DNA from 3 places in the Halomonas sp. H33-56 genome. Region 2 is predicted to be linked to each of the others. Evidence: predicted binding sites of a transcription regulator. Region 2 holds the regulator's gene; each other region holds the start of a gene.
The links. The regulator PhoB, encoded in region 2, activates phosphate uptake and scavenging genes when phosphate is short. The targets are predictions, from matches to a motif close to TGTCATANNNNTGTCANA.

Region 1 (2,265 bases), 3.9 Mb from region 2:
ATGGTGACAGGCAACTTTGCTCTGCTGTGCGATGTCAGCCCCGAGGCCCTGTGCGACTGGTACCTGGCGGTCTACGCCGACGCTTGCGAATGGGTCGAATTGCCCAATACGCTTGGCATGGTGTTGCACGCCGACGGTGGACTGATGGGCTCGAAGCCCTACTGTGCGTCAGGCAAGTACATCGATCGGATGTCTGACCATTGCCGCCACTGTCGCTATGACGTGAAAAAGACCCTGGGCGAAGACGCCTGTCCCTTCAACAGCCTCTACTGGGACTTTCTCGAACGTCACGCCGACACCCTGGCGAGCAATCCTCGCATGAAGCTGATCTATGGCTCGCTGCGCCGCATGAGCGATGACAAGCGCAGCGCCATGCGCCGCCAGGCCACGTCCTTTCTCGACAACCTGGCATGCGAGCCGAGCTACGGTAAGGGTCCCCACCGCGACGGCTATCGACCTCAGGGAGCGAATCCATGAATCGGTTCGAGACACTCGCCACACCGCTTGCGCTGTTTCATGATGGTCAGTGCCCACTATGCCGCAAGGAGATCGCCTGGCTGAGGCGGCATCCGCGCAGCCGGCTGATCCACTTTATCGATATCCGCGACGACGATTTTTGCGCCGAGGCCTGGGGCCAGCGCTTCGATGACATGCTGGGCAAGCTGCACCTGCGCGACGCCACGGGTCGCTGGTTCATCGGCATGGATGCCACTCGCGCATTGTACGCGACGCTGGGTCATCGCCGTTGGGTGCAGCTAAGCAGCGTACCCGGTTTGCGTGGACTGCTGGACATCGGCTATCTGGGCTTCGCCCGACTGCGCCCCTGGCTAACAGGGACTCATAGGAAGCGATGAGGCAGGTCGACACCGCCAAGGGCCCTGGCAGCTTGCGCCAGGGACTTGTTCGCTGAACGTGGGTACATCAGTGGCAAGGCAGAGACGGCGAGACTGCCGTCGAGAGGGTTCCAGCACCAGGGTGGTGTGGAACGATGTCACTCAAAACACCAGGGGCATACGTGAGGCCAGCGGTTCGGCATAGTGGGCCTCGCGACCGATCACCTCGTCGTGGGCCACGTGCTGGACCAGGTAGGCGCGGTGGATACCGGCACGCTTGAGCTCCAGGTAGACGTCGTCCAGCGAGCGGAACAACACCGGCTTGCCGCGGCGGCAGAGCATCTTGCGGGCACCTTCCACGTCTTCCAGTTCGACCTGGTAAAAACGGCTGCCGGCATGGCCGATCACGCGAATCTCGAAGTTGTCGTGGCGGCCGACAAAGGCCTTGAGATCATTAATTTCCATCGTATCTTTCGCCTCTTTTCATCCTGTCGCGACGGGGGTCCTGTGGCCCCCGCCCTCCTTATGTGACGACACTACGGCGACGAGCGTGCCGATGATATTTCGGCAGACCATGACACTCGTTTCATTTCCCTGTGCCGCGCATGTGACTCTCTGATCATGGCACAGCCTGGGCCCTTCGGGTGACATTCCCGTGACGGTGTGAAGAATTTCTCTGATCTGGATACATATTGGCCGTTTCGCGCGCACAGCGGGTTAAACGACCTCCATGATCGCGGCGGAGAAAAGGGGGTCTTCAGCGGCAGGCAGCGCCTTTGCGGGAGGAAGTGGAGAGCTTGAAGGAGGGCAAACGAAGGCCCGCGACACGAATGCTCGCGGGCGACGGATCCGGCGGTGAGACTACTGGTAGTCGGAGGGATCGATGGCCTTGCCGAGGGAGTTGCGGTCGACCCAATTGCCGGCCTTGGTCTCCTTGTAGCGAAACACCACCTTGTCGCCGATCTGCACCGGCAGCTCGGAGTCTTCTGTCTGGTAGCTGTAGTCCACGCCGTCCACTACCAGGTGATAGCGATACAGATCGGGCATGCCGAGCCATTCCTTGAACGGGCCTTCCCGTTCCACCGAGGTCAACTCACCACGGGCTTCCAGCTTGGGCGCGCGACGGCGATTGCCGCGTCGAAATCCGCCTGCCATGTCAGGTCTCCTTCACTGTGTCTGTCGAAATCGCAAGGGGCGGCATTATACGAGCCCGTCGGTCAGGCTCAAGCACGTTTATTCGCCGAAGGTATCACCGTAGCTGTCCGGCGCCAGATCCTCGAAGCGGGTGTACTTGCCGATAAAGGCCATGTGCACCGTCCCGATGGGACCATTACGCTGCTTGCCGATGATGAATTCGGCGAGCCCCTTGTTGTCGGGATTATCCGGATTGTAGACCTCATCACGATAGACGAAACCGATCAGGTCGGCGTCC
Region 2 (2,265 bases):
AGCGTAGCGTGATATGGGCGCCGTCACCGGCGTAGCGCACCGCATTGAAGGCCAGGTTGGAGACCGCGCTGTGCATCTCCTTCTCGCTGCCGGTGAGACTGCGCGATTCTTCGACGACGACCTCGATCTGCTGGCGCCCGCCTGACAACGCCTCGGCGTCGCGCTTGACCGCCTGCAGCAGGGTGGTGGGGTCGAGGCGAACGTGATCGCTGCCGCCCTGGTCGTTCTCGAGTCGTGACAGCAGCAGCAGGTCGTTGACCAGATTCTGCATGCGGCGCGTCTGGCTCTGCATCTGGGCGACCCCCTTGCCCAGGCGCTCCGGCAGCATGCCGGCCATGTCGCTGTAGGTCTCCAGGTAGCCGGTGAGCACGGTCAACGGCGTGCGCAGCTCGTGGGAGACGTTGGCGACGAAGTCGCGGCGCATCTGTTCCAGGCGATGCAGACGGGTGATATCGCGGGCCATGACCAGGCGTTCATCGTCACCGTACAGGGTGATCTGGAACTGCAGGATCATGTTCTCGTCGATGGGGGAGGGCAGGCTCAGCGGTTCGCGGTAGTCACGGGCATTGAAGTAGCCGACGAAGCGCGGGTCGCGCAGCAGGTTGGTGATGTGCTGGCCGCGGTCCAGCGCCGGCTTCAGGCCGAGCATGCGCTCGGCGGAGCTGTTCCACCACTCCAGGTCGCCGTGGCGATCGAGCATCACCACGCTGTCGCGCATTGCCTCGGATGACTCCTGGATACGCTGGAGGGTCGAGCGCAGGCGGCGCTGGGTGATCCGCTGGCCCTTTTGATAGCGATAGAGGCGATCAAACAGCTCGCCCCACAGGCCACTGGCGGTGGGAGGTTCCTGCTGGGGGCGGTGGGTCAGCCATTCGTGCATCGCGTGCAGGTTGCGCAGGTGATAGCTGAGCCCAAGCGCCAGGCCCAGGCCGATGCCTACGCTGGACAGCGAGAAGGGCCAGCCCAGCAAGGCGCCGAGACCCACCAGCACGGCCAGGCGCCAGACTTCTCGTCTCCACAGACGACCCACGTCAGTTCTCGGCTCCGTTCACCTCATCCCTCCTGGTGCTGCGTTGCGTCGATGGCTCGCTCAGACCTTGGCCGAAAAGCGATAACCGGTACCGCGTACGGTCTGGATCAGTTGCTGATGGGGTTCCCCCAGGGCCTTGCGCAGGCGGCGGATATGCACGTCGACGGTACGTTCTTCCACGTAGACGTTGCCACCCCAGACCTGATCGAGCAACTGGCCACGGGTGTAGGCGCGCTCCTGGTGGGTCATGAAGAACTGCAGCAGGCGATATTCGGTGGGGCCCATGTCCAGTGACTTGCCGTCGACGCTGACGCGATGGCTGACCGGGTCGAGCTTGAGGCCTTCCACCTCCACCGGGTCCTCGACGCCCCGCGGAGTGGCGCGTCGCAGCACTGCCTTGAGTCTGGCTACCAGTTCTCGCGGCGAGAATGGCTTGGTGATGTAGTCGTCGGCGCCGGCTTCGAGGCCCTGGATCTTGTTGTCCTCCTCACCCTTGGCGGTGAGCAGGATGATCGGCAGCTCTGCGGTGGTTTCCTCGCGCTTGAGCCGGCGGGCCAGTTCGATGCCGCTGGTGCCCGGCATCATCCAGTCCAGCAACAGCAGGTCGGGCTGGTCATCGACGATGATGGCGTGGGCGGCCTGAGCATTGTCCGCCTCGAGCACCCGGTAGTCGGCCATTTCCAGCGCCACCGCGATCATTTCGCGGATCGGGGCTTCGTCATCGACGATCAGTACGGTCTTGGCGGTCATCCCAGGAGCCTCTTGGTCAGGGTCTTACACTCGACGGTGACAAATGACACCACGTCAATGTGACAATTAGATGACATTGTATCCATTGTCGAGCGACCGAGACGGGCATTTCCCTCACCCGAGGGAGGGATAGAGGCTCAGTCCGAGTCCGGCGAACAGCAATAGGCCCGACCAGTGGTTGTTGAGAAAGGCCTGGAAGCAACGGTCGCGGTCACGGCTCTTGATCAGCCGCTGCTGGTGGACAAAGGTCGCGCCCATGGCCAGCCAGCCGAGCCAGAAGAAGCCGCCCAGCGCCAGCAGGCTGCCGGCCCAGGCCAGCAGCCCCAGGGTAGCCAGCTGCAATAGCGCAATGATGCGGGTGTCCCAGCGGCCGAACAGCACCGCGGTGGACTTGATGCCGATCTTGAGGTCGTCGTCGCGGTCCACCATGGCGTATTCGGTGTCGTAGGCCACCGTCCACAGCACGTTGGCGGTAAACAGCAGCC
Region 3 (2,265 bases), 790 kb from region 2:
ACTTGATGGTGATGGCTCACTGACATTTGTGCCACCCGTGGCCAAAAGAGACGACAGGATCGTGTTCAAGGCAATGATGACCTGTTACGTAGTCATGTCATGCTGTCCCCAGGATATTACGGCGGTCAACGGAGTTGGTAGCCAAACGGAAAGTATAGGAGTCATGCTCGGAGATTGAAGAAACACGGGATAGATGGCGATGCACTGCAACTCCGCCGCCGGCGCTAAAGGTTCTCATTCCGTCGAAGGTAAACTCCAGCCTTTGCGCTCCGGCGGCATCCGGCTCGTCATCGCTCACGATATGACTTCAGCATTCCCTCTCGTCGCTTCAAACGCCTCTACACGTTTTTTGGGCCAGTGGCAGCGAAGTTTAGCGATAGCGATCACGCTGCCTCTACGCGGGCTCGGGCTTCTTCTCCCTAGGCTGACCCTCACCTCCGATGTCCGAGGGCACCAGTGGCAGGTCCTCGGGCAGGTGGCGGGCACAGAAGTCCAGGCAGTCGAGGCCGTTGACGGCCTGGGGGGCCAGTGGACAATTCCATGGCGACTCGCGCAGCACTTCCGGAAGATGGTCGCTCAGGTCCTCCATGTCCTGACTCTTGGGCCAGCACAGCCAGCGCTCCCGTTCAGGGGTCTCGGGGTGGCGCCACTTCAGCATCCAGTCGTCGCCCCAGGGCAGTACGCCCAGGGTGTCGGGTTCGGGCGGCGGCAGACCCTGGAAGGCGCTGGCCCACCAGCGGGGCGAGAGGTGATGGCGTCCCAGGCGTCGGCTGCACTGGGCCAGCAGGGTACGCTGCACCACCATGACATCCAGGGCGCTGTCATCACGATAGAGCACATGGAGCGCGAGAGTGTGCGGTATTACGCAAAGCTCCCGCTCAACCAGTTCATCCAGTGACTCCCTGCTGTCGACCTCCTCGGCCAGGGCGCCGTCCAGCGTTACCAGGGTGACCGATTGTGGCGGTATGACGAGACAACAGGGAAGTGCCTGGTCGAGGCACGAAAGCGATTGGACATTGGCGGCGCTGCCCCGGTCGAGGCTCTGTTGATCGACACAGTGGACCCAGTACCAACGAGGCTCGGGATCTTCGTCGGCTGAAGGGGCGCGTTGGGGCATAAGAAGTATGCGCTGATGTCGGTGTCCCAGATTCCACATGGTTCTGGTCCTGTCGATAGCGATTGTTGGTGCACTGTGTCGACGAGCGAAGCCATTTTCTTTCACCAACTGTTACTCTTTTTACAATAGCGCTACTTCCTGTGCTCTGCGTCAACCTCGTCTATCGTCATACGAGTGTCATCTGGACTACCTAGTGTTGTCGGCGGACCGCCGTCGCCCCTGTGATCGACTTTCCCCTCCGATACCCGAGGCCGGCAACAGTGACTGGCACCGACAGCCCACGCCTTGACGGCGAACAGAGGGCTGCAAGAAGAGGACTGCGCAATGAGCAAGGAAATTGAAGATCATCGTCTGTTGAACCCCAGCCGTAATGAACCCTTCTCCTCGGTGCTCGACCGTCGTCTTTCCCGGCGAGCGGTGATGAAGGGTGGCATGGGCATGGCGGCCATGACCATGCTGGGAAGCTTTGGTCTCTCGGCCTTCGCCAACGAGCCGTCGTCAGGGATGGCCAAGACGCCGCTGGCGCTGGCCTTCGAGTCGATTGCCGGTTCGCGCAGCGACGCCGTGGTGGTGCCGCCGGGCTATACCGCCCAGGTGCTGGTGCCCTGGGGTACGCCGCTTGACGACAGCGCGCCCGAATGGAGCGAGGATCTGACGATGACGCCCCAGGCCCAGGCGGCCAGCGTCGGCATGCATCACGACGGCATGCATCCTTTCGCGCTGGATGAGAGCACGGCTTCCGAGCGCTTCCTGCTGGTGATGAACAACGAATACATCGACGAGAACGCGCTGTGGGCGCCCCAGGGCGGCCCTACTAACATGACCGAAGGCAAGCGTCCGGCGGACGAGGTGCGCACCGAGATCAACGCCCACGGGGTGACCGTGGTCGAGGTGAAGAAGGACGCCGATGGTCGCTGGAGCCACGTCAAGGGTTCCGCCCATAACCGTCGCTACACCAGCGCCACCCCGATGCACCTGTCAGGGCCGGTGGCGGGCAGCGACTACGTCAAGACCCGGTATTCCCCGGGCGGCACCCAGGCTCGCGGCACCAACAACAACTGTGCCCATGGCTACACGCCCTGGGGTACCTACCTCACCTGCGAGGAGAACTGGCCGGCCTACTTCGTCAAGAACGAAGGCCGTACCCT

Region 1: a site for PhoB is predicted at 1,477-1,494, ahead of NFH98_RS03655 (DUF6482 family protein). Genes of this name have one in related genera too.
Region 3: a site for PhoB is predicted at 1,282-1,299, ahead of NFH98_RS16780 (PhoX family protein). Genes of this name have one in related genera too.

The regions. Positions count from the first base shown of each region.
Region 1 is NZ_JAMSHP010000001.1:795,487-797,751, reverse strand. Features, by position in the region: gene NFH98_RS03665 (cryptochrome/photolyase family protein) at 1-477, shown strand, start outside; gene NFH98_RS03660 (thiol-disulfide oxidoreductase DCC family protein) at 474-854, shown strand; gene NFH98_RS03655 (DUF6482 family protein) at 996-1,298, opposite strand; gene NFH98_RS03650 (hypothetical protein) at 1,695-1,988, opposite strand; gene dnaB (replicative DNA helicase) at 2,067-2,265, opposite strand, start outside.
Region 2 is NZ_JAMSHP010000001.1:4,736,254-4,738,518, reverse strand. Features, by position in the region: gene phoR (phosphate regulon sensor histidine kinase PhoR) at 1-1,030, opposite strand, end outside; gene phoB (phosphate regulon transcriptional regulator PhoB) at 1,091-1,780, opposite strand; gene ubiA (4-hydroxybenzoate octaprenyltransferase) at 1,895-2,265, opposite strand, start outside.
Region 3 is NZ_JAMSHP010000001.1:3,943,426-3,945,690, reverse strand. Features, by position in the region: gene NFH98_RS16790 (DUF1989 domain-containing protein) at 1-178, shown strand, start outside; gene NFH98_RS16785 (hypothetical protein) at 395-1,156, opposite strand; gene NFH98_RS16780 (PhoX family protein) at 1,442-2,265, shown strand, end outside.